4 regions of the Pseudomonas sp. HP_12 genome follow, and region 2 is predicted to be linked to each of the others. Evidence: predicted binding sites of a transcription regulator. Region 2 holds the regulator's gene; each other region holds the start of a gene.
What was found. The regulator FliA, encoded in region 2, starts transcription of late flagellar genes. The targets are predictions, from matches to a motif close to CTAAAGTTTNNNNNNNNNNNGCCGNTAA.

Region 1 (7,130 bases), on a different contig from region 2:
ATCAATTGCGGTGCGTCGAAAAGAGGTTTTTTCGAAGTCACTGGAACGAATCGATTGGCGATTTAGTCAACCTTTCTCACACCCAGGAGGCAAAACTATTATGGCAAGCGATATCACCGAACAACTGCGTGACGATCTTTATCAGAAAACCCGTTCCGAGCTGAACACTTTTCTCGACGAGACCAATGCCTTGCTGGCGGCAGGGGATGCCTTGAATGAGGATCGCACCACCCAGGCCCGTGAGCGGCTGAAGGATTTTCTGGCCCGCGGCACCAGCGCAGTGACCGAGATCGAGATGGAAGCCCAACCTGCGTTGACCCGTGCGGTGGGTAATGCCAAATCCTACGTGACGACCCATCCCTGGGCCGCCGTTGGCGTGGCTGCAGGCCTTGGCCTGGTTGCCAGCCTGTTGCTCAAACGCAACAGGGATTGAGGAGGCCATCGTGGTTCGCCGCCGATTTCCGGTGGATCCGTTAAGTCCGACCAGCGGCCGGCTTGCGTTCGCCGGCCTTTGCACGCCCGTCATTTACCCTCGTTATCGGCTGGTACTATTCATGGCGGGTACCGTAGCGGACGCTGGATTCGGCACCGCTCTGGCGCCGGCCAATGTCCTGCGCAAGCATCAATGGGGGATACGCATGAATGTCGACGAAGACACTGTTCGTCAGTTGGCCCAGTTGATCTGGGAGTCCGAAGGCAAGCCTGAAGGGCAGGAATCCCGTCACTGGGAAATGGCCACACGCCTGGCGGAGTCCGCTGCCATGGCGCCGGTTCGCACTTCAAGCAAGCACAAGGTCGATACGTTGTTCCCGTCGCCCGATGAGGCAGACCCCAACGTGTGACAGGTCTGGAGCTCGCCCGGACGCAGTGTCAGGGCAGAGCTCGGATCAACCGCGCAATCAAACAGCTCTCGGCTTCAGACTGACCCGGAAGCCTGCCGGGCAACGCGGCGATCACCTTGCCGTGCATCCATCAGCGCCCAATACCACATGCCCAGACCGCCCAGCGTCAATGCCGCTGCCGCATAGCCCGTGGCCGGCAGACCGTATCCCGCCGCAATCACGGCGCCACCCGCCAGCGGCCCAATGGCGTTGGCCATATTGAACGCGCTCTGCACCAGTGCGCCCGCGAGAGATTGCGCATGGGGCGCAACGTCCATCAAGCGGGTTTGCAGGATCGCCGCCAGGCCTACGCCACAGCCTATGAAAAACACCAGCGGAATGAGCAGCCACAGGTTATCGGTGGCCGAGGGATACAGCGCCAGCACCAGCGCGGTGAAGCCCAGCGAGACGCCAGCGGCGAGCATGGTGGCGCGGTCGGCGGCCCAGCCGCAGATCAGATTTCCCACCGTGGTACCCAGACCGAACACCGCCATTACCACCGGAATCATGAAGCTCGAGGCATGGGTGACCTCGATCAGAGTGGCGGCCAGATAGGTATACACGCAGAAGATCCCGCCGAAGCCGATCCCGGCGATGCCCAGGGTCAGCCACACCTGCCGCGAGCGCAGGGCGTTGAGTTCGCGCAACGGGCTGGCGTCGGCCTGGGCAGGGGACGCGGGCGCGAGGCAGCGGATCAGCACCGCCGTGATGGCAGCCAGCCCGGCAACAATGGCCATGCCCCAGCGCCAGCCGATGGTCTGGCCGATCCAGGTGGCGAACGGCACGCCGATGATGGTGGCGATGGTCAGCCCCATGAACACGCGGGAGACGGCTTGGGCGCGGCGATTCTTCGGCACCAGAGACGCGGCCAGCAGCATGGCCACGCCGAAATACGCGCCATGGGGAAACCCGCTCAGAAAGCGGAAGAACACCAGCCACGGCAGCGAAGGCGCCACGGCACTCAGCCCATTGGCGATTCCGATGAAGGCAGCGAGGGCCACCAGTAACGCCCGTCGCGGCAGGCGTACGCCGAGGACCATGATCACCGGTGAGCCAATCACCACGCCCAACGCATAGGCACTGATGGCGTGCCCGGCGAGCGGCTGGGTGACGTGGAAGTCGCCGGCAATAAACGGCAGCAGGGTCATCGAGGCAAATTCGGTGGTGCCGATGGCAAACGCGCCCATGGCGAGGGCGAAGAGCAGCCAGCCCATGTTGAATTCATGCGGGGTGTGGGAGGTATTCATGGGAGATCGAGAAGGGTTTCCGGGAAGAAGCATGCTGTGATACCTGAAACCGATTTCAGTTCAACCCGCGATACACGCCGACTGACGCGGGAGGCGCATCAGTCGGCGGTTCAGCTCGATCAGTCCTTGGGTTTGGCATCCGGCAGGGCCGCGCCTTTAGGCCATAGCATCCAGATCTGGCCTTGCTGCTTCATATTGCCAGCCAGCTCGCCGGCCGCGTCGCCGGTGCCCCAGAACATATCGGCGCGGACTTCGCCGGCGATGGCGCCGCCGGTGTCCTGTGCAGCAACCGGACGTACCAGCGGCGTGCCGTCGGGGCGGGTCGACGACAGCCACAACAGGCTGCCGAGGGGGATGACCTTGCGATCAATCGCCACGCTGTAGCCAGCGGTCAGTGGCACATTCAGCGAACCGCGCGGGCCTTCGGTGCTGTCGGGGCGCTGAGTGAAGAATACGTAGCTCGGGTTGCTGCCCAGCAGTTCATTCACGCGTTCGGGGTGCGCAATCGCCCAGTCGCGGATGCGGCCCATGGACACTTCGTCCTTGGTCAATTGCCCTTGCTCCACCAGCCAGCGGCCGATCGGCTTGTACGGGTAGCCGTTCTGATCGGCATAGGCGATGCGCAGCTGACGGCCGTTCTCCAGCTGAACCCGACCCGATCCCTGGATTTGCAGGAACTGCAGGTCGATGGGGTTTTCCAGCCAGGCCAGCACGGGGGCATTGGCGCCTTTGTTGCCGATGGTGGCGGCGTCGTCGTAGGGACGCAGCACGCGGCCGTCAAGGCGCCCGCGCAGGCGCTTGCCCTTGAGCTCGGGATAGATGCTGTCGAGGTTGACGATGATCAGGTCATCGGGCACGCCATACACCGCGACCGGGTGTGCGTCGTTGCGCTGCTCGCTGCCTTTGTAGATGGGCTCGTAATAGCCGGTGATCAGGCCGTTGGCGCCGTGCTCGGAGGAACGCAGGCTGTAGACCTGCAGCTGGTTCTTGAGAAAGTCGCGCACCGCCGCAGGATTTTGTGGCACCTGGGCGGCGAGGGCGCACGTGCCACCCCAGACCGGGTCCTTGGCCAGACGCTTGCACGCCGAGAACCAGCTGTTGTAGCCCGCCATCAGGTCGGTGTCGTTCACCGCCGGCAGTTTGTCCCACTCGACGCTGACGTAGGTCGTCGCTTCGGAGGGCTTGGTCTTCGGCGCACCGCCGTCACAGGCGGCGAGCAGGGCGATCAGGGGAGCGAGGCAAAATACGAAACGGCGCCAGTGCAGGCTTGTGGTCATCACGCGGGGTGTTTCCTGAGAATCATGCGAAGGCGGCTAGCTTGGTGAAAGCGGACGGCGGCGTCAAATGGATGAGGGAATCATTTGCATGAAAGCTCACATGCCCGCCGAATCGCTTTAAACGCGGATTTGCCGCCGACATTGCACTTTTTTGCCTTCAGCCGTTCTGACCTTGGCCGGGACGCGGCGATTGACGCGGTGTCCCGTTCGTTGAAACCTGGGATTGATGCTCGCCGTGTTCACTGTTTTATCCGTTTGCCGTCACCTGCGCCCGCTGTTTGCCCTGTGCATGCTCGGGCTCTGCGCGGCGGGTTGTACGCGCCAGGACGGCCGGGATGTCGCCACGCAGTTCAGCGAGACCCGCCCCCAGGAGTTCTTCCAGACCAGCGTGGACCGCATGGCCACACTGGCCATGGCCGACAACCTCGACAGCCTCTATCTGCTGATGAACAAACTCTACCTGCGCAATCCCGCCGAGTGGCGCAAGTCCGGCTTCGTTGACGCCGCAAGTGCGGAGCGCAACGTGCGACAGGCCATCGAGCAGCAGAAGCCGTTGCCGCAGTTGGGCACCCGGCGTGACCTCGCCGCGCTGAGCTACGCCCTGAGCCCGGAGTTTCTTGGCGACCGCGTCGGTGCGTTCATTTATGCCATCGGCAGCATGCTGGTCACGGCCCACGGCGGGCGCCTGGAATTTTTCATGACCGACCAGATCAACCCGACCTTCGTCAGCAACGCCGCGCGCAATATCGAGAAGGCCACCTGGCTGCTGAGCCAGCGACAGAACGCCAATGGCGAGCTGCTGCTGTTCTCCAACGAAATTTCGGAGGAGGGCAGCAACCTCAGTTTTGCCACCGAATTCGGCAAGATCGTGGCGCTCCTCGACCTGCTCACCCAGATGCTCGACGAGCGATATAGACGCATCGGTTTGAATTACGCCCAGAGCCTGCTGTTCCTGAACTTCCTCCCGGTGCAATAACGCCCCGCCGGGCCGGGGGAAAAACCTTTTTTTGCGCCCCTCATCCTTGGCGACTTTCGGTCGATAGCCCATCAGGAGTATGCAAAACAATTACAAAATATTTGGCATGGGGACGACGATGTTTAAAACAGTGCAGGCGCGCTATACGGTCATATTTGTGGCCTTGATTGTGGTGATCGCGGTGATCACCGAGCAGGGCATCGTTCACTTGGTCACGCCCAAGGTCCGCGCGACCCAGGAGCAGGTAGTCCTGAGCCAGGTTGATCAGATCGGCACGCGTATCCTGTCGGACCTGGCCCGCGTAGAGGCCCAGTCCCGGGCGATCACCCAGGCGGTGCCGCTGCTGGACAGCGATGGTATCGACAAGGTGCTGCCAGGTCTGGTTGACCAATACGGCGATCAGAAAGTATTTGGCGGCGGCGTCTGGCCGATGCCGGACAAGCGCACCCCGGGGCGCAACAAGCACAGCTCGTTTTTCCACCGTGACGGCAGCGGCCAACTGGTGGTGAGCAGCTTCTGGAACTCCGACCCTGCGCCCAACTACTGGGAACAGCCATGGCACCGCGCCGGGCAGAACGCACCCAAGGGCAAATGCGCCTGGGCCGCTGCCTATCAGGACGAAGCCAGCCCGCAGCCGCGCACCAACTGCGCCATGGGCATCTACAAGGATGGCGCGCTGTACGGCGTTTCGACCATCGACGTCACCCTGGGCTTCTTCAACGGCCTGATCCAGGAAAAGGAAAAAGACATTCAGGGTCAGGTGATGATCGTCGAGCGCGACGGCAAGATCCTGACCAACCAGAGCCGCATCCCCGGCGAAATCATCCTCAAGAACATTTCCGGTTTCAGCGGCCAGTCGATGTTCGCCAAGGCCATTCAGGAGGGGCTGGGCAAGATATCCGGCGACGCTGTGTATTCCCAGGAATACATCGACCCGCAACTGGGTGATCTGACCTTCTTCCTGCGTCCGGTCCCGGGCACGCCGTGGGTCATCGCCACGTCGCTGCCGACCGCCATGCTCACCGCCAGCAGTACCGAAGTGCTGAAGACCCTGGGCTGGTTGCAGATCCCGCTGGTCATTCTGTTGCTGGTGGTGCTGGGCTTTGCCTTCCACCGTCTGCTGGCACGCGTGACCGTTCTGCGCACCAACATCGACGCGCTGTCTTCGGGTGAAGCCGACCTGACCCGCCGTATTCCGATCAAAGGCCAGGACGAACTGGACGCTGTTGGCCATTCGGTCAACAAGTTCATCGCCTTCCAGCAAGCCATGATTGTCGAGGTGCGCAACGGCACCGAGCAGATCTCGGCCGGGCTGGTGCAGTTGCAGGATCAGTCGCGCAACATCAACCAGATCCTCAACCGCCACGCTTCGGAAACCGATCAGGCGGTGACCGCGATCAACGAGATGAGCGCCACCGCCGACAGCGTCGCCGAGAGCGCGACGCAGACGGCGAGCTTTACCCAGTCGGCCAATGACGCAGCGCAGCGTTCCCGTGACGTCGTCGACGAAGCGTCGGTCAGCGTGCGGGCGTTGGTGGCGGAAGTTGAAGACGCGACGAAATACGTGCAGGAAATGCAGGTCGATGCCAAGCGCATCACCGATGTGCTCGGGGTTATCGGCGGCATCGCCCAGCAAACCAACCTGCTGGCCCTCAACGCGGCCATTGAAGCGGCGCGGGCAGGCGAGCAGGGCCGTGGCTTTGCGGTGGTGGCCGATGAGGTGCGGGCGCTGGCCGGTCGTACCCAGCAGAGCACGTCGGAGATCAACGAGATGCTCGCGCGGCTGGAGCAGGGCGTGAGCACCGCCGTGGGCGCCATGGAAAAAACCAAAGTCAGCTGCCAGTCCACCGCCGACCGTACATCGCGGGTCAACGAAGGCCTGGATGGCATGGCCGGGTCTGTGCTGCGCATTCATGACCTGAGCGCGCACATCGCAACGGCGGCAGAGGAGCAGAGCGCGGTGACCGAGGAGATCAACCAGAACATGATCGCCATCCGGCACATGGTCGGTGAACTGGTGGGCTGTGGTCAGCAGACCGACACCAGCGTTGACGCGCTGATGGCGTCCAACGAGCGACTGGTGGCGATGATCGATCGCTTCAAGGTTCGCTAACCGGCGATTCATTCACTCGCACAACACAAAGCCGGAGCCCTTAAAGCTCCGGCTTTTTCGTGTGGATGCTCAGTAGCTTTCGCCGCGAATGTATTCCTGCATTTTTTCGATCAGCCTGGCCTGCTCGGCGATGGCCGCCTTGACCAGGTCGCCGATGGACAGCAGACCGATCAGCCGGCCTTCGTCCACCACCGGCAAATGGCGCAGCCGGCGGTCGGTCATGATGTTCATGCAGTGCTCGACGGTGTGCTGCGAACCCACGGTCTGTACGTCGTGGGTCATGATCTCGCTGATCGGCGTGCCGGCCGAGGCGCGGCCCTTGAGCTCCATCTTGCGGGCGTAATCCCGCTCGCTGACGATGCCAACCACCTTGCCATCGCGCACCACCGGCACGGCGCCGATGTTCTTTTCGGCCATCAACTTGATCGCCTCGAGGACCATCTCCCCAGGCCCGACGGTGTGAACGTCAGCGTGATGCGGGTCTTTCAACTTCAGTAGTTCGGCTACGGTCGTCATGCTGGCCTCTCCGGCGCGTTTCTTGTGAGCACGGCCTGTCTGGCCGTGCATAGAGAATCGTCGAGAGATGGCATTCCGGCAAGTTTGAAAGCGCCATGCCCGGCCCTGAAAACGTCACCG
Region 2 (7,130 bases):
ACCGACCACCTGGATCGTGGGATCCGAAGAGAGAATTTCCGAGACACGACGTCGGAAAAAACCCGAATCGTCCACGACGAGAACCTTGACTGCCATAAACACTCCAAAGAGCGCGCGTCACCCTGAGGGGCCGCACGCCCTGAATCACGTAGCTTGGGTCACATTGGCAAAACGAGACAGGCCAGTGGGACCGGTTTTCGCGCTTAAAACGAGACCGGGTCTGTTTGTAGGACCGGCTTTAGCCGGGAAGGCGTCGAGTGTCACACCGAAAATCCACAGTGTTTTCGCCGCCCTATTCCCGGCTGAAGCCGGTCCCACCAAAAATCGAAAGCCGCCCTACCGAAGCCGATCCTGCTTAACCAATCCGTCGGGCCGCATAGCGCTTGAGCATGCTCGGGACATCGAGAATCAGTGCGATACGGCCGTCACCGGTGATGGTCGCGCCCGACATGCCTGGCGTGCCTTGCAGCATTTTGCCCAGCGGCTTGATCACCACTTCTTCCTGGCCGACCAACTGATCCACCACGAATCCGATGCGTTGCGTGCCTACCGACAGAATCACCACGTGGCCTTCGCGCTGCTCCTCGTGAGCCGCCGAGCTGATCAGCCAGCGCTTGAGGTAGAACAACGGCAGCGCCTTGTCGCGCACGATCACCACTTCCTGACCGTCGACGACGTTGGTGGTCGACAGGTCCAGGTGGAAGATCTCGTTGACGTTGACCAGCGGGAACGCGAAGGCCTGGTTGCCCAGCATGACCATCAGCGTCGGCATGATCGCCAGGGTCAGCGGCACCTTGATGATGATCTTCGAGCCCAGGCCTTTGGTGGAATTGATGCTGATAGAGCCGTTGAGCTGGGCGATCTTGGTTTTCACCACGTCCATGCCCACGCCACGCCCGGACACATCGGAAATCTCGGTCTTGGTCGAGAAGCCCGGCGCGAAGATCAGGTTGTAGCAGTCGGTGTCGCTGAGGCGATCCGCTGCATCCTTGTCCATCACGCCACGCTTGACCGCGATGGCACGCAGGACCGCAGGGTCCATGCCTTTGCCGTCATCGGAAATCGACAGCAGGATGTGATCGCCTTCCTGTTCGGCGGCCAGAATCACACGACCGTTCCGGGACTTGCCCGACGCCTCGCGCTCTTCCGGCGACTCGATACCGTGATCGACCGCGTTACGCACCAAGTGGACGAGCGGGTCGGCCAGGGCCTCGACGAGGTTCTTGTCCAGGTCGGTTTCTTCACCCACCAGTTCAAGGCTGATTTCTTTCTTCAACTGACGCGCCAGATCGCGAACCAGTCGCGGGAAGCGACCGAACACTTTCTTGATCGGCTGCATGCGGGTCTTCATGACCGCGGTCTGCAGGTCAGCGGTGACCACGTCCAGGTTGGACACGGCCTTGGACATGGCTTCATCGGCGCTGTTGGCACCCAGGCGGACCAGGCGGTTACGCACCAGCACCAGTTCGCCGACCATGTTCATGATTTCATCCAGCCGCGCGGTGTCGACGCGCACGGTGGTTTCCGCTTCAGACGGCGGTTTTTCGCTAGGCGCCGGAGCAGCAGCGCGAGCTGGTGCCGGTGCAGCAGCCGGTGCAGCTTTGGCCGGCGCTGCAGCAGCAGGCGTCGCTTTGGCCGGTTCGGCTTTGGCGGGCTCGGGCTTCTTGGTCGGTGCCGCTGCGGCCGGCGCTGCAGCTGCACCGGCAGCCACGGCAGGTTCGAACTTGCCTTTGCCGTGCAACTGATCCAGCAGGTCTTCGAATTCGTTGTCGGTGATCTCGTCCGACGCAGCGGCTTTCGACGCAGCGGAGGGCGCAACCGGAGCGGCAGGTGCAGCGGCAGCAGGTGCCGCAGCGCCAGGAGCCGCAGCGCCGACGGCGTCCGGCGAGAACGAGCCTTTGCCGTGCAACTGATCCAGCAGCGACTCGAATTCGTCGTCAGTGATTTCGTCACTGGCCGGTGCGGCAGACGGCGTCACAGCCGCTGGCGGTTGCACCGCATCAACGGCGAACTGGCCTTTGCCATGCAGCTGATCGAGGAGTGATTCGAATTCGGCGTCAGTGATTTCATCGCTGGCCGCAGTGCCAGCCGGCGCAGCGGGAGCCGCTGCCGCCGGCGCTGCTGCAACGGGTGCCGGGGCGACAGGCGCAGACGGAGCCGGTGCAGGCGCACCTGCCGCTTGCGCCTTGACGGCGTTCAGCGAATCCAGGAGCTGTTCGAATTCCAGATCGGTAATGTCTTCGGACGGCGCTTCAGCGACCGGCTCTTCAACCACCACCGGTGCCGCAGCGATTTCTTCTGCCGAGGCAGGCTCGGCCAGGCGTGCCAGTGCGGCCAGCAATTCAGGCGTGGCCGGGGTGACGGCAGAGCGCTCGCGCACCTGACCGAACATGCTGTTGACGGTGTCGAGTGCTTCGAGCACCACGTCCATGAGCTCCGAGTCGACGCGACGTTCACCCTTGCGCAGGATGTCGAACACGTTCTCGGCGATGTGACAGCATTCAACCAGCTCGTTGAGCTGGAGGAAGCCGGCGCCCCCTTTTACAGTGTGAAAACCGCGAAAAATTGCATTGAGCAGGTCCGCATCGTCAGGCCGGCTTTCCAGCTCGACCAACTGCTCTGACAACAGCTCGAGAATCTCGCCGGCCTCTACCAGAAAATCCTGAAGGATTTCTTCATCGGCGCCGAAGCTCATTGGGGGGTGCTCCTAAAATTAACCGTCAAACCGATCCGGAGGCTGCACTGACGGCCTGCGCGCATTGCTTTCGTCGAAGCATTGGCGCGCGGGTCCAGCAGCCACTTTCACAGAAAACCTGAAGTCCGAGACAGAATGACCGAATCAGAATCCGAGGCTGGATAGCAGATCGTCAACATCATCCTGTCCGGATACAACGTCTTCACGTTTATCGGCATGAATCTGCGGACCTTCACCCTTGGAGTGAAGTTTTTCTTGTTCTTTTTGCTGACGGAACATTTCCTGGTCGTGCTCGATGCCCGCGAAGCGGTCCACCTGGCTCGCCATGAGCACCAGCTTGAGCAGATTGCGCTCGACTTCCGTGACCAGCGTGGTCACGCGCTTGATCACCTGACCGGTGAGGTCCTGGTAATCCTGAGCCAGCAGAATGTCGTTCAAGTGCGCAGAGACCTCGGTGGTCTCCTTCTCGCTGCGGGTCAGGAACACATCGACGCGGCGGGCCAGATCACGAAACTCTTCGGCGCTGATCTCGCGGCGCATGAAGCGTCCCCAATCGGCGCTCAACGACTTGGCGTCTTCAGTGAGCCCGTGCATCAACGGCGTGCTCAGCTCTACCAGATCCATGGTCCGGTTCGCCGCGTTTTCAGTCAGCCTGACGACGTACGACAGCCGCTCGGTGGCGTCGGTGATCTGGGAGACCTCCTCGGCCTGCGGCATGTTCGGGTCGATCTGGAAGTTGACGATCGCGCTGTGCAGCTCGCGCGTCAGTTTGCCGACTTCCTGATACAGGCCGCGGTCGCGGGTCTGGTTAAGCTCATGGATCAGTTGCACGGCATCGCCGAACTTGCCTTTTTCAAGGCTCGCGACCAGCTCTTGTGCGTGTTTCTTCAGAGTTGACTCAAAGTCACCCATTGTCGAATCTTTGGAATCCATAGCGCCCTCGCAGCGGACATCAGCTATTGACGCGCTCGAATATCTTTTCGATTTTTTCTTTGAGCACTTGCGCGGTGAACGGCTTCACCACGTAGCCGTTCACACCGGCCTGAGCGGCTTCGATGATCTGCTCGCGCTTGGCTTCGGCAGTGACCATCAGCACCGGCAGGCTGCGCAGACGCTCGTCGGCACGCACCTGACGCAACAGGTCGATGCCGGACATGCCCGGCATGTTCCAGTCAGTGACGAGGAAGTCAAAAGCGCCGCTTTGCAGCATCGGCAATGCGGTGAGTCCGTCATCTGCTTCGGCCGTGTTGGTGAACCCAAGGTCACGCAACAGGTTTTTTATGATCCGCCGCATCGTTGAGAAGTCATCAACGATGAGGATTTTCATGTTCTTGTCCAATTCGACCTCCAAGCAGTCTTTAACGCGTTCAGCACCTGAACGCGCGTTCAATCAATACCGGCTGTGCCGAACATCAAGAGGGGGTGGAATCGACCGGAACAAGCGCAGCGAAACCGGATCATCTACGACCCGGTTCGACCGACTCCTGCCGTGTCTCATTTGCTTCCCGCTCACGTCTTGCACAGCCGGTCTTACACGCAACACGCAGGCCTCACGGCCTGCGCCTGATTCACGAACGTGCGCGCCACTCGCCAAGACGACCGCGCAACCGCGCCGCGCATTGACTGTGCAGCTGGCTGACCCGCGACTCGCTGACCCCCAGGACCTCACCGATTTCCTTGAGGTTCAGCTCTTCGTCGTAGTACAGCGACAACACCAGGCGTTCACGTTCGGGCAAGTTGGCAATGGCCTCGGCCAGCGCAGCCTGAAAGCGCTCGTCTTCCAGATCCCGCGACGGTTCGAGGGACTGGCTCGCGCCGTCCTCGTGCAGCCCTTCGTGTTCGCCGTCCTGCAACAGATCGTCGAAGCTGAACAGGCGGCTGCCCAGGGTATCGTTCAAAATCCCGTAGTAATCGTCGAGACTCATTTCAAGTTCGGCAGCAACCTCGTGATCTTTAGCGTCACGGCCGGTTTTTGCTTCGATTGCACGAATCGCGTCACTGACCATGCGCGTGTTGCGGTGGACCGAACGCGGCGCCCAGTCCCCCTTGCGCACTTCGTCGAGCATCGCACCACGGATACGAATACCCGCGTACGTCTCGAAGCTGGCCCCTTTCGTGGAGTCGTATTTGGTCGAGACTTCGAGCAAGCCAATCATGCCCGCCTGGATCAAATCCTCGACCTGCACGCTGGCCGGCAGACGCGCCAGCAAGTGGTAGGCGATTCGTTTGACCAGCGGGGCATAACGCTCGATCAGCTCATACTGGGAGTCTTTGGACGATTTGCTGTACATGCGATAGCCACTTGCTGTCATGAGACGGGCCCTGCGCTGGTTTGATGCACGAGGCGTTCTACGAAAAATTCCAGGTGGCCGCGCGGGTTCGCCGGGAGCGGCCAGGTGTCGACTTTCTGCGCGATGGCCTTGAACGCCAGGGCACATTTGGAACGCGGAAACGCTTCGTACACGGCGCGCTGTTTCTGCACGGCCTTGCGTACGCATTCGTCGTACGGCACGGCGCCCACATACTGCAGGGCCACGTCGAGAAAACGGTCGGTGACTTTGGTCAGCTTGGCGAAGAGGTTGCGCCCTTCCTGCGGGCTCTGGGCCATGTTGGCCAGGACGCGGAAGCGGTTCATGCCGTAATCGCGGTTGAGCAGTTTGATCAGGGCATAGGCGTCGGTGATCGATGTGGGTTCGTCGCACACCACCAGCAGCACTTCCTGGGCCGCGCGGACGAAGCTCACCACCGATTCGCCGATGCCGGCGGCGGTATCGATGACCAGCACATCGAGGTTGTCGCCAATGTCACTGAACGCCTGAATCAGCCCGGCATGCTGCGCCGGGGTCAGGTGGACCATGCTCTGGGTGCCCGATGCCGCCGGCACGATGCGTACACCGCCCGGGCCTTGCAGCAAGACATCGCGCAGCTCGCACCGCCCTTCGATGACATCAGCCAGGGTGCGTTTGGGGGTCAGACCCAACAATACGTCGACGTTGGCCAGACCCAGATCGGCGTCCAGCAGCATGACGCGACGTCCCAGCTCGGCCAGTGCCAGTGAAAGATTCACTGAAACGTTGGTCTTGCCTACGCCACCTTTGCCACCGGTCACCGCGATAACCTGTACGGGATGCATGCTGCCCATGTTAATTGTTTACCTTGTCTTGCTTAGACCTAAGCCACATGTCGGGCTGCACGTTCAGTGTCTGAACAATGCCTGGCAGACCATCGATGCAGGAAAATTCCACTGTCATTTTCTTCACCTAGCCCGCGCGCTTGCCGGTGCTGTGATAAAGATCCGCAAACATATCCGCCATCGCTTCCTCGCTCGGCTCCTCCTGCATCTGCACGCTGACAGCCCGGCTCACCAATTGGTGCCGACGCGGCAAATGCAGATCATCCGGTATCCGTGGGCCATCGGTGAGATAGGCCACAGGCAGTTCGTGTGTCACGGCCAGGCTGAGCACTTCGCCCAGGCTGGCCGTTTCGTCGAGCTTGGTCAGGATGCACCCGGCCAGGCCGCAACGTTTGTAACTGTGATAAGCCGCTGACAGCACCTGCTTCTGGCTGGTTGTCGCCAGCACCAGGTAGTTGCGCGCCTTGATGCCACGCCCGGCGAGGGTTTCCAGTTGCAGACGCAGGGCCGGATCGCTGGCTTGCAGGCCGGCGGTGTCGATCAACACCACGCGCTTGCGCAACAGCGGCTCCAGCGCCTGTGCCAGGGACTGGCCCGGGTCGACGTGGGTGACCGGTACATTGAGGATCCGGCCCAGGGTTTTCAGTTGCTCCTGAGCGCCAATGCGGAAACTGTCCATGCTCACCAGCGCGATATTTTGCGCGCCGTATTTCAACACATATCGGGCCGCCAGTTTAGCCAGCGTGGTGGTTTTGCCCATGCCGGCAGGACCGACCATGGCAATCACACCGCCCTCTTCCAGTGGCTCGACGTCCGGCGTGGCAATCATGCGGGCCAGATGGGCCAGCAGCATGCGCCAGGTGTGAGCCTGATCGTTGGAGTCCGGGACCATCGCCAGCAAGTCGCGGGACAGCGGGCCGGAAAGGCCAACCCGTTGCAGACGGCGCCACAGATTGGCCTGTTGCGGACGGCCGTCTCGCAGCTGGTTCCAGGCCAGCGAGCCTAGCTGGACTTCCAGCAGTTCGCGCAGGCCGTTCAATTCGGAACGCATCGCTTCGTAGGCGCGGTCGCCAACGCCCGGCTCGGCGTTGCGCTCGGCGCGTTCGGCGGCCACTGCGGCGTGGACGGACGGGCGAAACGGTTCTTCCAGCGTCGGTTCGATCTGCTTGCTGTCATCCATCGCAAGGCCGGCGAACAACTGACGGTTGGCGACAGTGTCCAGCTCGCTGCGGTGGGTCAGCTCAGCCTGAGCAGTGACGATGAGCGACTGAGTCTTGCGCAGCTCGTCTTCGAGTTCGATGT
Region 3 (7,130 bases), on a different contig from region 2:
ACACGCCTTCTGGCATGCCGGTGTCGCGCGCGGCTTTCTGGATCACGCGCCCCACCAGTTCGCTGGTCCCCAAGTGAGCCGGGTGCGCCTTGACGATGACCGGGCAACCGGCCGCCAACGCTGAGGCGGTATCGCCGCCCGCAACCGAGAAGGCGAGGGGGAAGTTGCTCGCACCGAACACTGCCACCGGACCAAGGCCGATGCGCCGCAGACGTAAGTCGGCGCGAGGCAGTGGCTGGCGCTCTGGCAGCGCGGTATCGACCACGGCACCGTGCCAGCGCCCATCGCGCAGCAGGCTGGCAAACAGCTTGAGCTGATTGACCGTACGCATCCGCTCGCCTTCAAGGCGGGGCTTGGGCAGGCCGCTTTCGACATGCACGCGTTCGGTGAGCACATCGCCCAGATCGAGAAGACCTTGGGCGATGGCCTCAAGAAAGATGGCGCGTTGGTCGTCACTCAGTTGTCGATAACTGTCGAATGACGCTTCGGCCAGTTCGCACGCGGCATTGACGTCTTCCAGCGTGCTGGCGCCAAACGAAGGTGTCAGGGGGTCACCCGTGGTGGCGGCGAGGGCGAACACCTCTCCGGCCTGGCCCCGCACAGCACGTTGCCCGATGATCGTTTCACCAAGAATCTGCATTGCTCAACACCTCTCGAGGGCGGCGACCGTCAGTGGGTACCGCTGTGGCCAGCCTCTGAGGTTACATCATGGCGCTACGATCGCCACCCGTCCTGGTGTTGAGCTTACCGCCCGGCTTAGGGCCGAGCGTATTGCTGCAGCTTATTGCTGAACGGCGCTGAATCCTTCGAACGCCGTTTGCTGCTGGATCGCGCTGACGATGTTCTTGCGCGTGGCGGGCTGCTGGTTGCCGTCCTTGTCCACGAACACTTCGCTCTGCAGTTCGGCCTCATCGCCGTCACCCACGAACGAGAACCCCAGGAATTCAAAGGCTTCGCGGTCCATGTTGGCTTTCGAGCGTGGCGTGCGCAGGGGCAGGGTGACGCTGGCGCCGTCCTTGCTGATGACGAAAACCTCGGCTTCCTTCTTCGGCCGTGTCGCTTTGCCCTTGCCGCCACTCGGGTTGCTGACCGCTTGATGCGTCTGGTTCAGCACCTTCAACGCCAGGCTGTAGACGAGCTCCTGAAAACTCGGATCGTCTTTATAGCTGGAGAGAATCCGGCTGATCGGAAACTTCGCGCTCAGGTCTTCGAGCGCGGCCATGTCAGCGGCTTCGGCGTCCTTGAGCTGTTTAAGCTGACCCATCAGTTCGTAGGCCTGGTCGTCGTCGAATCGGTCATGGGCGGCGCGTATGGCCAGGCGCAGATCGCGAATCTGGTCGCTTTCCTTCGCGCTCTGGAAGGCGTCGAGCACCATCTCGCTGATGGTTTTGGCCTGTGGCACGTGTTGTGAAAGATTGATGGCTTCTTCGTAGGCTTGCTTCGACGACACGGCGTTTGCCGCCGGATCGGTATGGGAATCAGACATTGAACATCCACTGCTTCGTTAACTGGGGTTGAGGCGCGAAAAGCTCGGGGCGTTTCGAGGGGCGTAATCTATTGGACGAGGGCGCGGTTGTCACGGATTGCCGCTTGCACCCGGACCACAGGAAGATTGGCGTTGGACGCCTCAGACTAGACCACAGCATCAAAAAGCCCGGCAATTGCCGGGCTGGTCTTATACGCAGGTCCCGCCTTTGTGGTGAGAGCCCGTCCCGCCTGTCGGATGGGTGCCTTTCGGACACGCCGACGCGGAGAGTGAAACGATGGAAAGCAGAGCGACCAGTCCAGCGATAGCGATCTTTTTCATATAGCCTCCGTGCACTGCGAGATGCAGTACAGGGCTATCGGCGTTTTGGGATCCCACTTTAGCCACCGAACGCCAGAAACAACAAAGCCCGCACAAGGCGGGCTTTGTTGAGGTACTTGGTGGCTACACAGGGACTTGAACCCCGGACCCCAGCATTATGAATGCTATGCTCTAACCAACTGAGCTATGTAGCCAAGTGGCGCGCATTATTCGCTCAGATCGGAGATGTGTCAAGCGTCTCTTTGAAAAAATTTATCCACACGATCAATCGGTTAGCCTCGCGGCCATTCAGCCATTCCTCATCCCTGCACGTCGGTGACAGTTTCTAACTCGGCGCTGAGTGCTTTTGCCCCACTTTCGCGCACCCATCCTGCACCGTCCTCGGGCTCGTGCCCGGTTTGATGGCTTCGTGCTATCGGTCCGGTTCTTGCTTATGCCTGCCGCAACGCTGCCGTTATAGATGAAAGCGGCAGCAGATTTCGATAGGCCCAAACGCGTCCCTTGTTCAAAAGATGGGCGGTTATCGTTTTCAAAACACAGACATGGCATTTTGCCGGTAAGAATGTAAGGCAGCGCAGCGACGATCATTTGTCATGCAGCGTTTGTCGGTGAGGAGTAGTCGGCTATGCAGAGTCTTTTGTCGCCAGGCATCCGCCTGCTCGGACGTCTCGGGTTCGCACGCAAGTTTCAGGTGCTCTTCTTTCTGTTTATTTTGCCGCTGGCCGGCAGCCTGTGGATGATCGGCCAGGATTACCGCAGCAAGCTGGCGGTGATTTCTCAGGAGCAAGCCGGCGTGCGCCAGCTCATGGCGCTTGATGCGCTGGATGTGCAGCTGACGGCCCAGCGCAACCGCGCCGCGCGCTGGAAGGCCGCTGACATTCTTCATGATCCGACGCCGGCCGCGAAGGCAGCCATGGGCGCGCTGGATGCAGCGAATCCTGAATTGACCCGAACCCTGGCGTCCCTCGGCGATGAGCTCAAGGCACAGAACGCCAGCGAGGACATCTTGACGCGGTATCAGGCGCTGCAAGCCTCGGTCAAAGGCATGGATTCAGACTCCCTGCGCACGGTTGGCTGGTGGCCGGACGGCTACGACCGCTTCACATCCGCTCTTACAGCGCTGCAGAGCCTGCGCGAACAGATCGCCATGGACAGCGGCTTGATCCTAGACCCCTGGCTTGAAACCTACTTGCTGATGCAGATCGCGACGCAGCAGGCGCCGGACCTTGTCGAGCGGGTAGGGCGCATGGCAAGTATCGGCCAGTCGTCGATCGCGTCCGGACAGTTCTCGTTGCAAAGCCGTCTTCAGATGCGCGACCTGCGCAGTCGCATCGGCGACGCCCGCGATCAGTTGGTCAAAGCAGTAGGCTCGCTAAAAGCAAAGGCTTACCCGGGTATGGAGGTCTGGACGCGTCAGTATGAAGACAGTCTTCAGCGCCTCGATACCGAACTGAAAGTGCTCGACGACGGTGTGTTCGGCGGCAGCATCAAGCTCGACCCGGCCGGCTTCGAACGCAGCGTCGATAACGTCAGCGACGGACTGGCGGCCCTGCGCAAGCAGTCACTGTCTTCACTCACCGGCCGGCTCGATTATTACCATGAACAGGCTACTCAGCAGTTTGTGCCGGTGGCCGCGATATTCAGCATTCTCGCGCTCGCGGCGCTGTACCTCTTCATGTGCCTCCAGGCGTCGATTCAGCGCAGCGCCAAAGGCATCACGACCTTGGCCGAGTCCCTGCGTGACGGCAACTTGTGCGTCGAGGTCGCCGTTGAAGGGCGTGACGAACTGGCTGCCATTAGCACCGCGCTCAACGTTGCCGTGGTGCAACTGCGCACCAGTCTGCTGGGCGTCAACCACGAAACCCAGCAATTGGGCTCTGCGGTGCTGACCCTCAATGCGCAGTCCGGCAGCACACTCAACGAAGTCGAAGATCAACAACAGCAGATCAGCCAGATTGCAGCGGCGGCTACTGAGCTCGCCGCGACTTCCATGGGCGTCGCCCGCAGCTGTGAAGCCGCATCCGGCAGCGCCCAGGCCACCCGACGCATCGCTGAGGACAGCAGTCGCAACAGCCAGCGCACTACGGCGAGCATTCAGCAACTGAACCAGAAACTGACCGATACCGCCAACGCGCTGGGCAAAGTCAGTGAGCAGGGGCAGCAGATCCAGTCTGTGGTCGACACCATTCGCGGCATCGCCGAACAGACCAATCTGCTGGCGCTCAATGCCGCCATCGAGGCGGCGCGTGCGGGCGAGCAGGGCCGTGGCTTCGCCGTGGTCGCTGACGAAGTGCGCAGTTTGTCCCAGCGGACCCAGGCGTCGACCGCGCAAATTGCCGGGACCGTGGACAGCTTGCGCTCGACCGTCAGCCAAGCCGTCAGCCTGATGGAAGCGGCGTGTGGCCAGGCGGTGAGTGATGCGCAGTCGGTGACCGGGCTGGGCGAGCGGCTGGAAGAGATTGCCAGCGCCGTGCAGATCGTCACCGACACGCTGGCACAGATCGCCACCGCGGTTGAAGAGCAGGCCGCAACGGCGGACGAGGTCAGTGGCAACATCCAACAGGTGGATCAGGCTGCAGGCCGTTTGCTGGACGGCGCGCGTGCGGTCAATCAGGCTGCAGACACCCTGACCAAAGGCAGCAGGGCCTTGAGCGACAACACCGCGAGATTCCAGCTGGGGTAAGCCGCGCAAGCAAGGCACGAGGGCGATCAGCGCGCACGTTTTCACGGGCGCGCATGGGGTGTGGGTTGAAAGACGAAAGCCAGGCGACGTATAAGATTTGTCGCTTTCTCACCGTATTTCGATACCCATCGCCGTAGGGATTTTTCCATGACCGACAGCAGTGCCGCGGGTGCGGCGGTTTATTCGCCCCTGACGTTAGCGTTGTACGACGCGTGGGTGCTGGGCATTTCCAACCGGTATGCCTGGCGTTGCCCGACCGATGACGTGCTGTTGCCGTTCTTCCGCGCCAACGTACGTGCTCATCATCTGGATATCGGCGTCGGCACGGGTTACTACCTGGCGAAAGCCAAGCTGCCGCCGAACACCCGAATCACCCTGATGGACCTCAACCCGAGCAGCCTCGCCGCCACCAAGCGCAGGATCGGCCGGCCAGACACGCGCACCCTCCAGCATGACGTGATGACGCCGATACCCGGAAACGAGCGCTTCGATTCGATATCGCTGTTTTACCTGCTGCATTGCCTGCCGGGCCCGCTGGACGCCAAGGCGGCGATCTTCGCTCACCTCAAGCACAACCTGAACCCGGACGGCGTGTTGTTTGGCGCGACTATTCTGGGGGACGAGGCGGGTCACAATGGCTTTGGCCGCAAGCTGATGGCGGTCTACAACAAGAAAGGCATCTTCGGAAACAGCCACGACACCCAGGCCGGTTTCGAAGCGCATTTGCGCATGCATTTTCGCGATGTGACGCTCAGGCTCGAAGGCGTCGTTCTGCTGTTCCGCGCAGCACAGCCGATTGTCTGAGCTGCACCGAGGCATGCGGGCGTTGCTGACAGATACAAAGCGCTGAAAGCAAAAAGCCCGCGAATCACTGAGTGATACGCGGGCTTTGATGTTCAACGGGTGTCGTGGAGGTCCACGCGCGCGTTAGACGTTGAAACGGAAGTGCAGAACGTCACCGTCCTTGACGATGTAATCCTTGCCTTCCAGGCGCCATTTGCCCGCTTCCTTGGCACCGGCCTCACCCTTGTACTGGATGAAGTCGTTGTAGGCGATGCACTCGGCGCGGATGAAGCCTTTTTCGAAATCGGTGTGGATCACACCCGCCGCCTGTGGCGCGGTGGCGCCGACGCGGACGGTCCATGCACGCACTTCTTCGACGCCGGCAGTGAAGTAGGTCTGCAGGTGCAGCATTTCGTAGCCGGCACGGATCACGCGGTTCAGGCCAGGCTCTTCAAGGCCCAGGGCCTCCAGGAACATGTCCTTTTCTTCGCCGTCGTCGAGTTCGGCGATTTCCGCTTCGATCTTGTTGCACACCGGCACCAGCATGGCGCCTTCTTCTTCGGCGATGGCGCGAACCACGTCCAGGTGCGGGTTGTTCTCGAAACCGTCTTCAGCGACGTTGGCGATGTACATGACCGGTTTGGTGGTCAGCAGATGAAAGCCCTTGATGACGGCTTTCTCATCGGCGCTCATGCTCTTCATCAGGCTGCGCGCAGGTTTGCCCAGTGTGAAGTGAGCGATGAGTTGCTCCAGCAAGCCTTTCTGGACCACTGCGTCCTTGTCGCCGCCCTTGGCGTTGCGCGTGACTTTCTGCAGTTGTTTCTCGCAGCTGTCGAGGTCAGCGAAAATCAGTTCCAGATCGATGATCTCGATGTCGCGTTTCGGGTCGACGCTGTTGGAGACGTGAATCACGTTCTCGTCTTCGAAGCAGCGCACGACGTGAGCAATGGCGTCAGTCTCGCGGATGTTGGCGAGGAACTTGTTGCCCAGGCCTTCACCTTTGGAGGCACCGGCTACCAGCCCGGCGATGTCGACGAATTCCATCGTGGTCGGCAGGATACGCTTCGGGTTGACGATGTCGGCCAGGGCCTGCAGGCGCGGATCCGGCATGGGCACGATGCCGGTGTTCGGTTCGATGGTGCAGAAGGGAAAGTTCTCCGCCGCAATACCTGATTTGGTCAGGGCGTTGAACAGGGTGGACTTGCCGACGTTGGGCAGGCCGACGATGCCGCAGTTGAATCCCATGGTGTTTCCCCTCGAGTGATGTCAGGCCTTCTGGCTGTGCAGGACGCGCATCGCCTTGGCGAAGTCGCCAGCGAGTACATCCGGCAGCACGCCGAGGGCAAAGTCGATGCTGGCGTCCAGTTTTTCCTGCTCGGCGCGTGGCGCACGACCCAGCACGAAATTGGATACCAGACTGGCGTCGCCCGGGTGGCCGATGCCAAGCCGCAGGCGGTGGAAGCCGTTCTGGTTGCCGAGCTGCGCAATGATGTCGCGCAGCCCGTTATGCCCGCCGTGCCCGCCACCCAGTTTGAGTTTGGCGACGCCCGGAGGCAGGTCGAGTTCGTCGTGGGCCACCAGAATGGCTTGCGGAGGAATCCGGAAGAAACCCGCCAGAGCTGCGACGGACTGGCCGCTGCGGTTCATGTAGGTGGTGGGAATCAGCAGACGAACGTCCTGGCCTTGATGACTGAACTTAGCCGTCAGGCCGAAATATTTGCGGTCAGCGGTCAGATTGACACGCTGTGCGCTGGCAATGCGCTCAACGAAAAGAGCCCCTGCGTTATGCCGGGTCTGTTCGTATTCGGGGCCTGGATTTCCCAGGCCGACGATCAGTTGGATGGCGGTCACGTCAGG
Region 4 (7,130 bases), on a different contig from region 2:
TGGCGATCAGCTCACCGGTGGCCGGGTTGCGTGACGTAGCGACGTTTGCGGCGGAGATCGGGCTCAAGTCAGACATCGTGATTACCTCGTTGACGGTCGGTGCAGCGCATGTGCGCTGCGATGACCGCCACTCTAGGCAAGCCCGAATAAGCCAGGAAGGCGTGTTGTTATCCTATGACCGTGAGTCATAGGCAGTGTGGCGGGGAATGTAGGTCACCAGCGACAGGTCCGGCCGCCCTTCAGGCGTCAGCGCGACGTAGGTGAAATCGATATGGCCGCTGATGGGGTGCAGCAGACGCTTGCGGCCCTCCTCGAAACCTTTGACCTCGGTGTCCTGCCACCACTCTTTGAATTCAGGGCTCAGGGACGAGAGTTCTTCGATCAGGCTGTCGAACGGTGCCTTGTCCTGGGCCAGCGCGCGCGATGCCCGAAACGCACTGATCATGCCACGTGCCATCTGCTCCCAATCCAGAATGATGGTTCGGTAAGGGATGTACAGAAACAACAGACGCAGCGTGTTGCGCTCATGGGGCTGCAACGAACCGTAGTCGACGAACAGCTCGGCGATGGCGTCGTTCCACGCCAGGATGTCGAGCCGAGCGTTGCGCACATACGCCGGAATGGGGTTGATTGCGCGCACCAGCATTTCCAGGCCGGCGGTCACCCCGCCGCCGGTCGCAGCAACCGGCACCTCCAGTGCGGAAAGCGCATACAGGTGCGCGGACTCCACACGATCGAGCTTGAGGACTTTGGATATCCGTTGCAGCGCGTCCGGCGAGGGCTGAATGTCGCGGCCCTGTTCAAGCCAGGTGTACCAGCTGACGCTGACCCCGGCAAGCGCCGCCACTTCCTCACGGCGCAGTCCCGGGGTGCGGCGCGGCCCTTCTGGCAGGCCGAAATCGTTCGGGTCGAGGCGCGCCCGTCGGCTGGACAGAAAATTGCCGAATTCGCGCCGCTGCTCTATCGAAGGTCTTTTTGCCATAACTCGCTCGTGGTCCACGTTTTGGTTGATCGCGGAAAACGGGCATCGTGGGTCAAGCTCTGGCGTGGGTCAAGCCGGTCAAGGTATCGGCGATGGCCTTGGTGCGCCGCGCCGTGCCTTCGGTGGCCTGGTTCGAGTTTTCCAGTGAGTCGAGCATTTCGCGTAGCGCGCCGACGCCGGTGGACTGGTCCTCGATCTGCTGCGCCACGCGCTGGATCTCGCTGGAGAGCAAGTCAATGTCGACGCCGATCTCGGCCGCGTTCTTGCGGGTGATTTCCGCCAGCTTGCGCACTTCGTCGGCGACCACGGCAAAGCCTCGGCCCAGATCCCCTGCCCGCGCCGCTTCGATCGCAGCGTTGAGCGCCAGCAGATTGGTCTGGCCGGCGATCTGTTGAATGACCTGCACGATGGACTGGATGCGCAGGCTCGATTCCGCGAGGGCTCGTGCGCCGACCACCGCTTCGTCCGCCTGGCTGACCAGCGCTACAACGGTATTGCCGGCGTTTGTCGAGACCGTGTTCTGCTGGTCAATCGTGCCGGCCAGATCGTCCATCGACAGGTGCAGCTCGCCGGAGTAGTGCTTGATCTGCGTGGACATCTCTTCCTGCTGCTGACCGGCCTGGGCAAGGACTCGACCCAGTGCGGCGAGGCCTTCGAAGACCGGAAGGACTTTGGTATCCAGCCCGCGGGTGTCCAGCGCGGTGTTGAAGTCGTTGAGCTTGAACGCCTCGATCTGCTTCACGATGACGTGATTCAAACCCACCATCTTCTTAAGCTGGCGGCGCAGGAAAAACGCCTTGAATTCGCCATAGCGCGCGATGAAATTGTCCACATACTCATCCGTGAATGACGCGCCTCTTGCCACCCGAAAGAAGAAGATCGCCGTGAGCGTCTGGTTCAGGTTCAGGCCGAGAATTTCACCAAAGGTCGAGAACCCCACCAGCGGTACGTCACCGAACAATCCGGTCATGCTGCCCAGATCCTTGCCGTTGTTGGCCCGACGCAAGATGCAGTCGTTGAGAATCGCCGCGACGGGCTGCCCGCCCTTGCCGCGCAGGAATTGTTCGTAATCCACGCGGGTGGCTTCGCGCAACGGCGTACGCTTGACCATCACCAGTTCCTCGCCGGGGGCCACGTCGCAGAACAGCTGAATGATTTGCTGTGCATGGTCGATGCGCGCGATTGATCGCACGAACAACTCGCTGCCCACCCGAATGGCGAAGGAGTAATCAGCCAGATTCTTCTCAAGGGCGCGAGCGTCACAATCGAAGGCGTTACACAGCGCCTGGACCATGCTCATGATGTTGCCCTTGCTGTCGATCACCTGGTCGATGGTGCGGTCTTCGACGGAAGCGGTCAGGACACTGAAGGTCAGCCCGGCGGGCTGGAAATTCTGACTTTTGAACACGCCGAAACGGATGTCGGCGGCGGTCTTGATGAAAACAATTTGCGCATGATTCTGATAGCTGCGCTTGCCGTCGTGGATCAGCGTCTTCTTGAAATCCGACTTGCCACCGGCCGAGCCGCCGACAAACAGGCAGGGAAAACGCCCGGACTCGTAGAGCGCTTCCATGAAGAACGATTCGGACGCCGACAAGCCGTCGAACACCACATAGGCCAGCGTGTCGCGATGGTCGATGGCCGTGCTGACCTGCGCACGCTTGATGTTGCTGACCAGTTTTTCGATGCGCTCACGCATCTCCATGCGCTTGCCACCGCTGCGGATATCTTCACACTCCAGTGGCACCATCACCACTTCGGCCGATGCAATCACGCTGCGCTCGAAGAGCTGCAAGACGATGCGGTCCCAACGATCGCCGGTTGCACAGTACAAACCGGTCGCACTGTTGCACAGCTCGCCTGACGTGGTGCACAGGCTCAGCGCGCTATCGGGAAACCGCTGCTTTATGCGGGCGGCAATGTGGTCGATGTCCAGATGCGGAGAGACGAAGCCTGTCACCAGAACGGGAACTGAACGCACGCCCGCCAGGGCACGGTCCAGCTCGCCAGCGGTGCAGTTGATGCTGATCGCTTCCTGGCGGTTGGCACGGGATCGATTGAAGAGTTTGAGTGGGTTCATCGTTGGCTCACAGGAAAGGATCGCAGGGCGCATGCGTTACATACGCCGAGCTTTTTTCTGTATCGGCCGCGGAAAATCTGACTTGAAGGACAGGACGTGGCGTTGGTCGGGGGGCCAACCGAAGTCGGCACAATTGCGTCAGTTTTAATCGACGTTGGTGTAATGGATGCCAAAGTCGTGGCGCCCCGGCGCGAGGTGCGGCTTGAGCGTGAATGCCGGGATCTCATAATCGCTGGCATTCTGTCAACGAAACGGCAGTGGCGGATCGGTGAAGAGGTTACCCAGCCGCGTCGCATTATGGCCGGAACGCCTGCACCGCGATCCCGCCCACAGGTGGCTGGGCGACCTCATCGCTTCGAAGGTCGAAACGACTTCCTGCCCGCCGCACTGACGCTGAACGCTGCATCAGTCATGCACAATCAAGGCGCGCTGACCGCATGACTGAATCCCTGGAGCCACGTCATCAACGAAGGCCAAAACCCATCCGGATCAACTGCTCAACCAAATGTTCACGGCCATGGAGGTTTGAGGTGTCACGAAGTCGGTTGACGACCTGTTCCGACCAACCGTTTGCCCTCATTCCCTCGCGTTGGTAGAAAGCCCCCAACCGCTGATCATAAGTGGCAACTGCGTCCGGCTCTGGCCCCGCTGCGTAGGTTTCGTGGTGAAGCACCGCAGCCTGTGGAAGCCTCGGTTTGACCTTCGCTGGCATTTCACTGGAGGGGTACCCGACGCAGAGGCCAAATACGGGATAAACATGTGCAGGCAGTACAAGTTCCTTGGCCACCCCCTCGATGTCATTGCGAATGGCCCCGATGTAAACGCTTCCAAGCCCCAACGATTCGAGTGCCACTACTGCATTTTGAGCCGCCAGTGAGGCATCTATCGTTCCGAGCAACAGGCTTTCGAGGTAGGGCAGTGCATGCAGTTCGGCGTGCTGCTGCTCGGCTACACGGGAAACGCGAGAGAGGTCGGCAAGCCATACCAGGAACAGCGGCGCTTGTCGGATGTATTCCTGGTTACCGGCAAGTGCCGAGAGACGCGCTTTGCGATCGGTGTCCCGCACAGCGACCACACTCCAGACCTGCAGGTTTGAAGAGCTGGCTGCAGACTGCGCAGCAGCAACCAGTGTTTCCATCAGCCCATCCGGCAGAGGCTCGGCGCTGAAGGCGCGAACGCTGCGATGGTCGAGCAACTGATCGATGGTATCGTTCCCGGTGGCGAGCGCAGATGCCTCGGGGTCCCCGTAGCGCGCTGCCATTCTGGATTGGTTGGTTGTGGTCATGGGTCTCTCCAAAAAAGTGACGCGAGGCTATCAAATCGATGCCACAGGCGCATGCCTTGCGCAGACGTTTTCACCCGGCCGCCCTGCTAGCCGAGCCATCAAGGGACATCCATTTGTCAGCAAAGCCTCTCAGTGCGCGTGACACCTGTCAGGTCCTGCGTGACATCGCCCTCGGCATTCGGGTGATGCGTCGGGTGGGCGGCGACGCTCAAGTCGACATCGACAGTGGCCTGATGACCGTAGAGGCTGATGGCTGGCTGATCACCTTTTACAAAGAGCACAATGCCCTGGATCACTGCGACCGCTGCCTCAGCCCCGAAGGCCGGGTCTACCTGTTTGACGCCCGCCAACGCTACGGCACTGATCCTCTTGAGCTGCTGAGCACCTGGGAACGCGGTCAGCTGGAAACCCTGCTCTCCCTCATCTAAGCGAACGCTCATACACCCCGCGTCAAAAAAAACGGGCTGGGCCCCAATAGCGTGGGATGACGGAACCAAAGCGGTTCAGTTGCCACTCAAGCGGTATAAAGTCCAGAGCGGGTGGCGTATGTCGACGAAAGTGAGTGGGCCTGTAGATCAGCTCTTCGGCTTGCATAACAGCGATTTTGGCTCGCCCCAAGGGCGTCTGACTGACCAGCGCCAAGCGGGCGGAGGCATCGATTTTGGTACGTCGCCCGGTGCCGGTGCGCAGTCGGTGAACTTCGGGGGACCATCGCCCCACAACAGTGACAGCCGAGTGAATGCCAGCGCGCAGGCGGCCAATCCCACCGATCAGGACCTGGCTGCATCGGTACGTAATCTGGTCGAGCAGATCATGCAGGCGCTCGCCCAATTCATGCAGCAAAACCGGAGCGACACGGGCGCGTCTTCTCAAAGCAGTGGCAGTCCGCAAGGCAAGTCGGCGGCAGTCTCCGCGCCCGCTCAGCCGGCGGCTGCTAACGCTGGGTTCCAGCAAGCAGCCGCGACGACAAGTGCGGCCCAGCCATCATCAGCCGGGCCTCAAGTGGCATCCACACCTGCGGCAAATGCACAGGCTGCGCCGGAGGCGACAGCTGCGCTTGCACACGCAGACAAGAGTACCGCCGTAGGTGACGCCGCCACCGCTGGCAGCGGGCCTTACTCGCTCAATATCACCAATACTCAAGACCATGCGATAAAGATTGGCCAGTTCGACAAAAATGAAAAGCTGGTAGGTGAACTGTCATTGGAACCTGGGCAAAAAGGAACCATGAAGTACGAGGCAGACACGACGGGCCTGCTCAAACAGGCCGACGCGGACGGCAACTACAAGTCTGATGCGAGCCGCCTGGAGTTCTACAACGGCTTCATCAATACCAGCGACATTGATGGCCGCAACGCTGCAATTTATGCGAGCGACGGCAAAGGATTTGAAGTCGGAGACAAGCAAAGTATCGCTGACAAGGCACCTGACAGCATTACTTCCCTTGATTCTGCGGGGAACAAGACCATCGCCGGATGGTACGACGGGTCTACGGAGAAGATGAAACAGGGAGGCGATTTCCTGACCAAAGAGCTGGGCACTGGGATGACGTATCAGCATCCCAATGACGACACCCTGGGCCAAGGCAGTAACCCTATGCGGCACACTGACTCGATGTCCCTGGACGTGGTTTTCGGCAAGGCTTGAGATGGACGCGAGGGGCGTTGAGTTATTGAGTCAGCGCCGGCAGCTACTTTTTCACAGGCAAAAAAAAATCTGGAAATCCGCATTTTCATGGGCCTTCCAGATTTTCGAAATGGTGGGTCGTGTGGGATTCGAACCTACGACCAATTGGTTAAAAGCCAACTGCTCTACCAACTGAGCTAACGACCCGCTTCGTTGTGGCGCGTATATTACTGATATTTCACAGTAATTCAACACCCAAGCGAAAATAATTTAAAAATAACGCGTCGGGTCCGTCACGCCAGCCGCGGCGAAGCCCTCAGCACGCAAGCGGCAGCTGTCGCATTTTCCGCACGCACGTCCCTGCTCGTCGGCCTGATAGCAGGAAACCGTCAACCCGTAATCCACACCCAGACGCGTACCGGTTTTAACGATATCGGCCTTGCTCAGCATCTGCAGCGGCGCCTGTATCGTGAAGCCCTGGCCTTCAACGCCAGCCTTGGTGGCGAGATTGGCCATGCGCTCGAACGACTCGACAAATTCCGGACGGCAGTCCGGGTAGCCGGAGTAATCCACGGCGTTGACACCGATGAAGATGTCCCGGGCACCGAGCACTTCGGCCCAGCCCAAAGCGAGAGAAAGAAAAACAGTATTGCGCGCCGGTACGTACGTCACCGGTATGCCTTCGCCCGGCGTCTCAGGCACCGCGATGCTGCTGTCAGTCAGCGCGGACCCGCCGATGCCGTTGAGATTGAGGCCGATAACCTTGTGCTCGACCACGCCCATATCGGCCGCTACACGCTCCGCCGCCTGTAACTCGGCGCGATGCCGTTGGCCGTAGTCGAAGCTCATGGTGTAGCAGCTGAAGCCATCGGCCTTGGCCATCGCCACCACAGTGGCCGAATCCAGCCCGCCGGACAGCAGGATTACCGCTCTTTTCTCAGTCATCGATTGCTCACTCATTCAACGCCCCGGCTCGTCATTCCAGAGGATTTTATGCAACTGCAATTGCAGCCGCACCGGGAGGTTGTCGGCCACGATCCAGTCGGCCAGGTCTCTGACGTTCAGATCACGGTGGACAGGGGAAAACAGCACTTCGCCGGCGCGACGGTCCAGACCGTACTGAATGATCTTTGAAACGGCCCAGTCGTAATCTTCGC

Region 1: ACYASU_RS00260 (methyl-accepting chemotaxis protein) is a predicted target of FliA. The motif match lies at 4,421-4,448, and genes of this name have one in related genera.
Region 3: ACYASU_RS15350 (methyl-accepting chemotaxis protein) is a predicted target of FliA. The motif match lies at 2,238-2,265, and genes of this name have one in related genera.
Region 4: ACYASU_RS09355 (methyl-accepting chemotaxis protein) is a predicted target of FliA. The motif match lies at 3,122-3,149, and genes of this name have one in related genera.

The regions. Positions count from the first base shown of each region.
Region 1 covers NZ_JBTOQG010000001.1:36,664-43,793, forward strand. The annotation lists gene ACYASU_RS00235 (ElaB/YgaM/YqjD family protein) at 101-433, shown strand; gene ACYASU_RS00240 (DUF2934 domain-containing protein) at 555-842, shown strand; gene ACYASU_RS00245 (MFS transporter) at 917-2,128, opposite strand; gene mltA (murein transglycosylase A) at 2,248-3,405, opposite strand; gene ACYASU_RS00255 (hypothetical protein) at 3,695-4,381, shown strand; gene ACYASU_RS00260 (methyl-accepting chemotaxis protein) at 4,500-6,494, shown strand; gene ACYASU_RS00265 (CBS domain-containing protein) at 6,564-7,010, opposite strand.
Region 2 covers NZ_JBTOQG010000005.1:2,555-9,684, reverse strand. The annotation lists gene ACYASU_RS05420 (protein-glutamate methylesterase/protein-glutamine glutaminase) at 1-96, opposite strand, end outside; gene ACYASU_RS05415 (chemotaxis protein CheA) at 356-2,695, opposite strand; gene ACYASU_RS05410 (protein phosphatase CheZ) at 2,840-3,628, opposite strand; gene ACYASU_RS05405 (chemotaxis response regulator CheY) at 3,648-4,022, opposite strand; gene fliA (RNA polymerase sigma factor FliA) at 4,264-5,007, opposite strand; gene fleN (flagellar synthesis regulator FleN) at 5,004-5,837, opposite strand; gene flhF (flagellar biosynthesis protein FlhF) at 5,956-7,130, opposite strand, start outside.
Region 3 covers NZ_JBTOQG010000023.1:16,193-23,322, forward strand. The annotation lists gene ACYASU_RS15335 (aldehyde dehydrogenase (NADP(+))) at 1-640, opposite strand, end outside; gene ACYASU_RS15340 (hypothetical protein) at 782-1,486, opposite strand; tRNA gene ACYASU_RS15345 (tRNA-Met) at 1,925-2,001, opposite strand; gene ACYASU_RS15350 (methyl-accepting chemotaxis protein) at 2,433-4,490, shown strand; gene ACYASU_RS15355 (class I SAM-dependent methyltransferase) at 4,638-5,294, shown strand; gene ychF (redox-regulated ATPase YchF) at 5,418-6,518, opposite strand; gene pth (aminoacyl-tRNA hydrolase) at 6,540-7,124, opposite strand.
Region 4 covers NZ_JBTOQG010000010.1:70,386-77,515, reverse strand. The annotation lists gene ACYASU_RS09365 (NAD-dependent succinate-semialdehyde dehydrogenase) at 1-67, opposite strand, end outside; gene ACYASU_RS09360 (helix-turn-helix transcriptional regulator) at 173-982, opposite strand; gene ACYASU_RS09355 (methyl-accepting chemotaxis protein) at 1,035-3,062, opposite strand; gene ACYASU_RS09350 (NADPH-dependent oxidoreductase) at 3,526-4,347, opposite strand; gene ACYASU_RS09345 (DUF7693 family protein) at 4,461-4,775, shown strand; gene ACYASU_RS09340 (hypothetical protein) at 4,894-5,994, shown strand; tRNA gene ACYASU_RS09335 (tRNA-Lys) at 6,105-6,180, opposite strand; gene queC (7-cyano-7-deazaguanine synthase QueC) at 6,244-6,918, opposite strand; gene queE (7-carboxy-7-deazaguanine synthase QueE) at 6,934-7,130, opposite strand, start outside.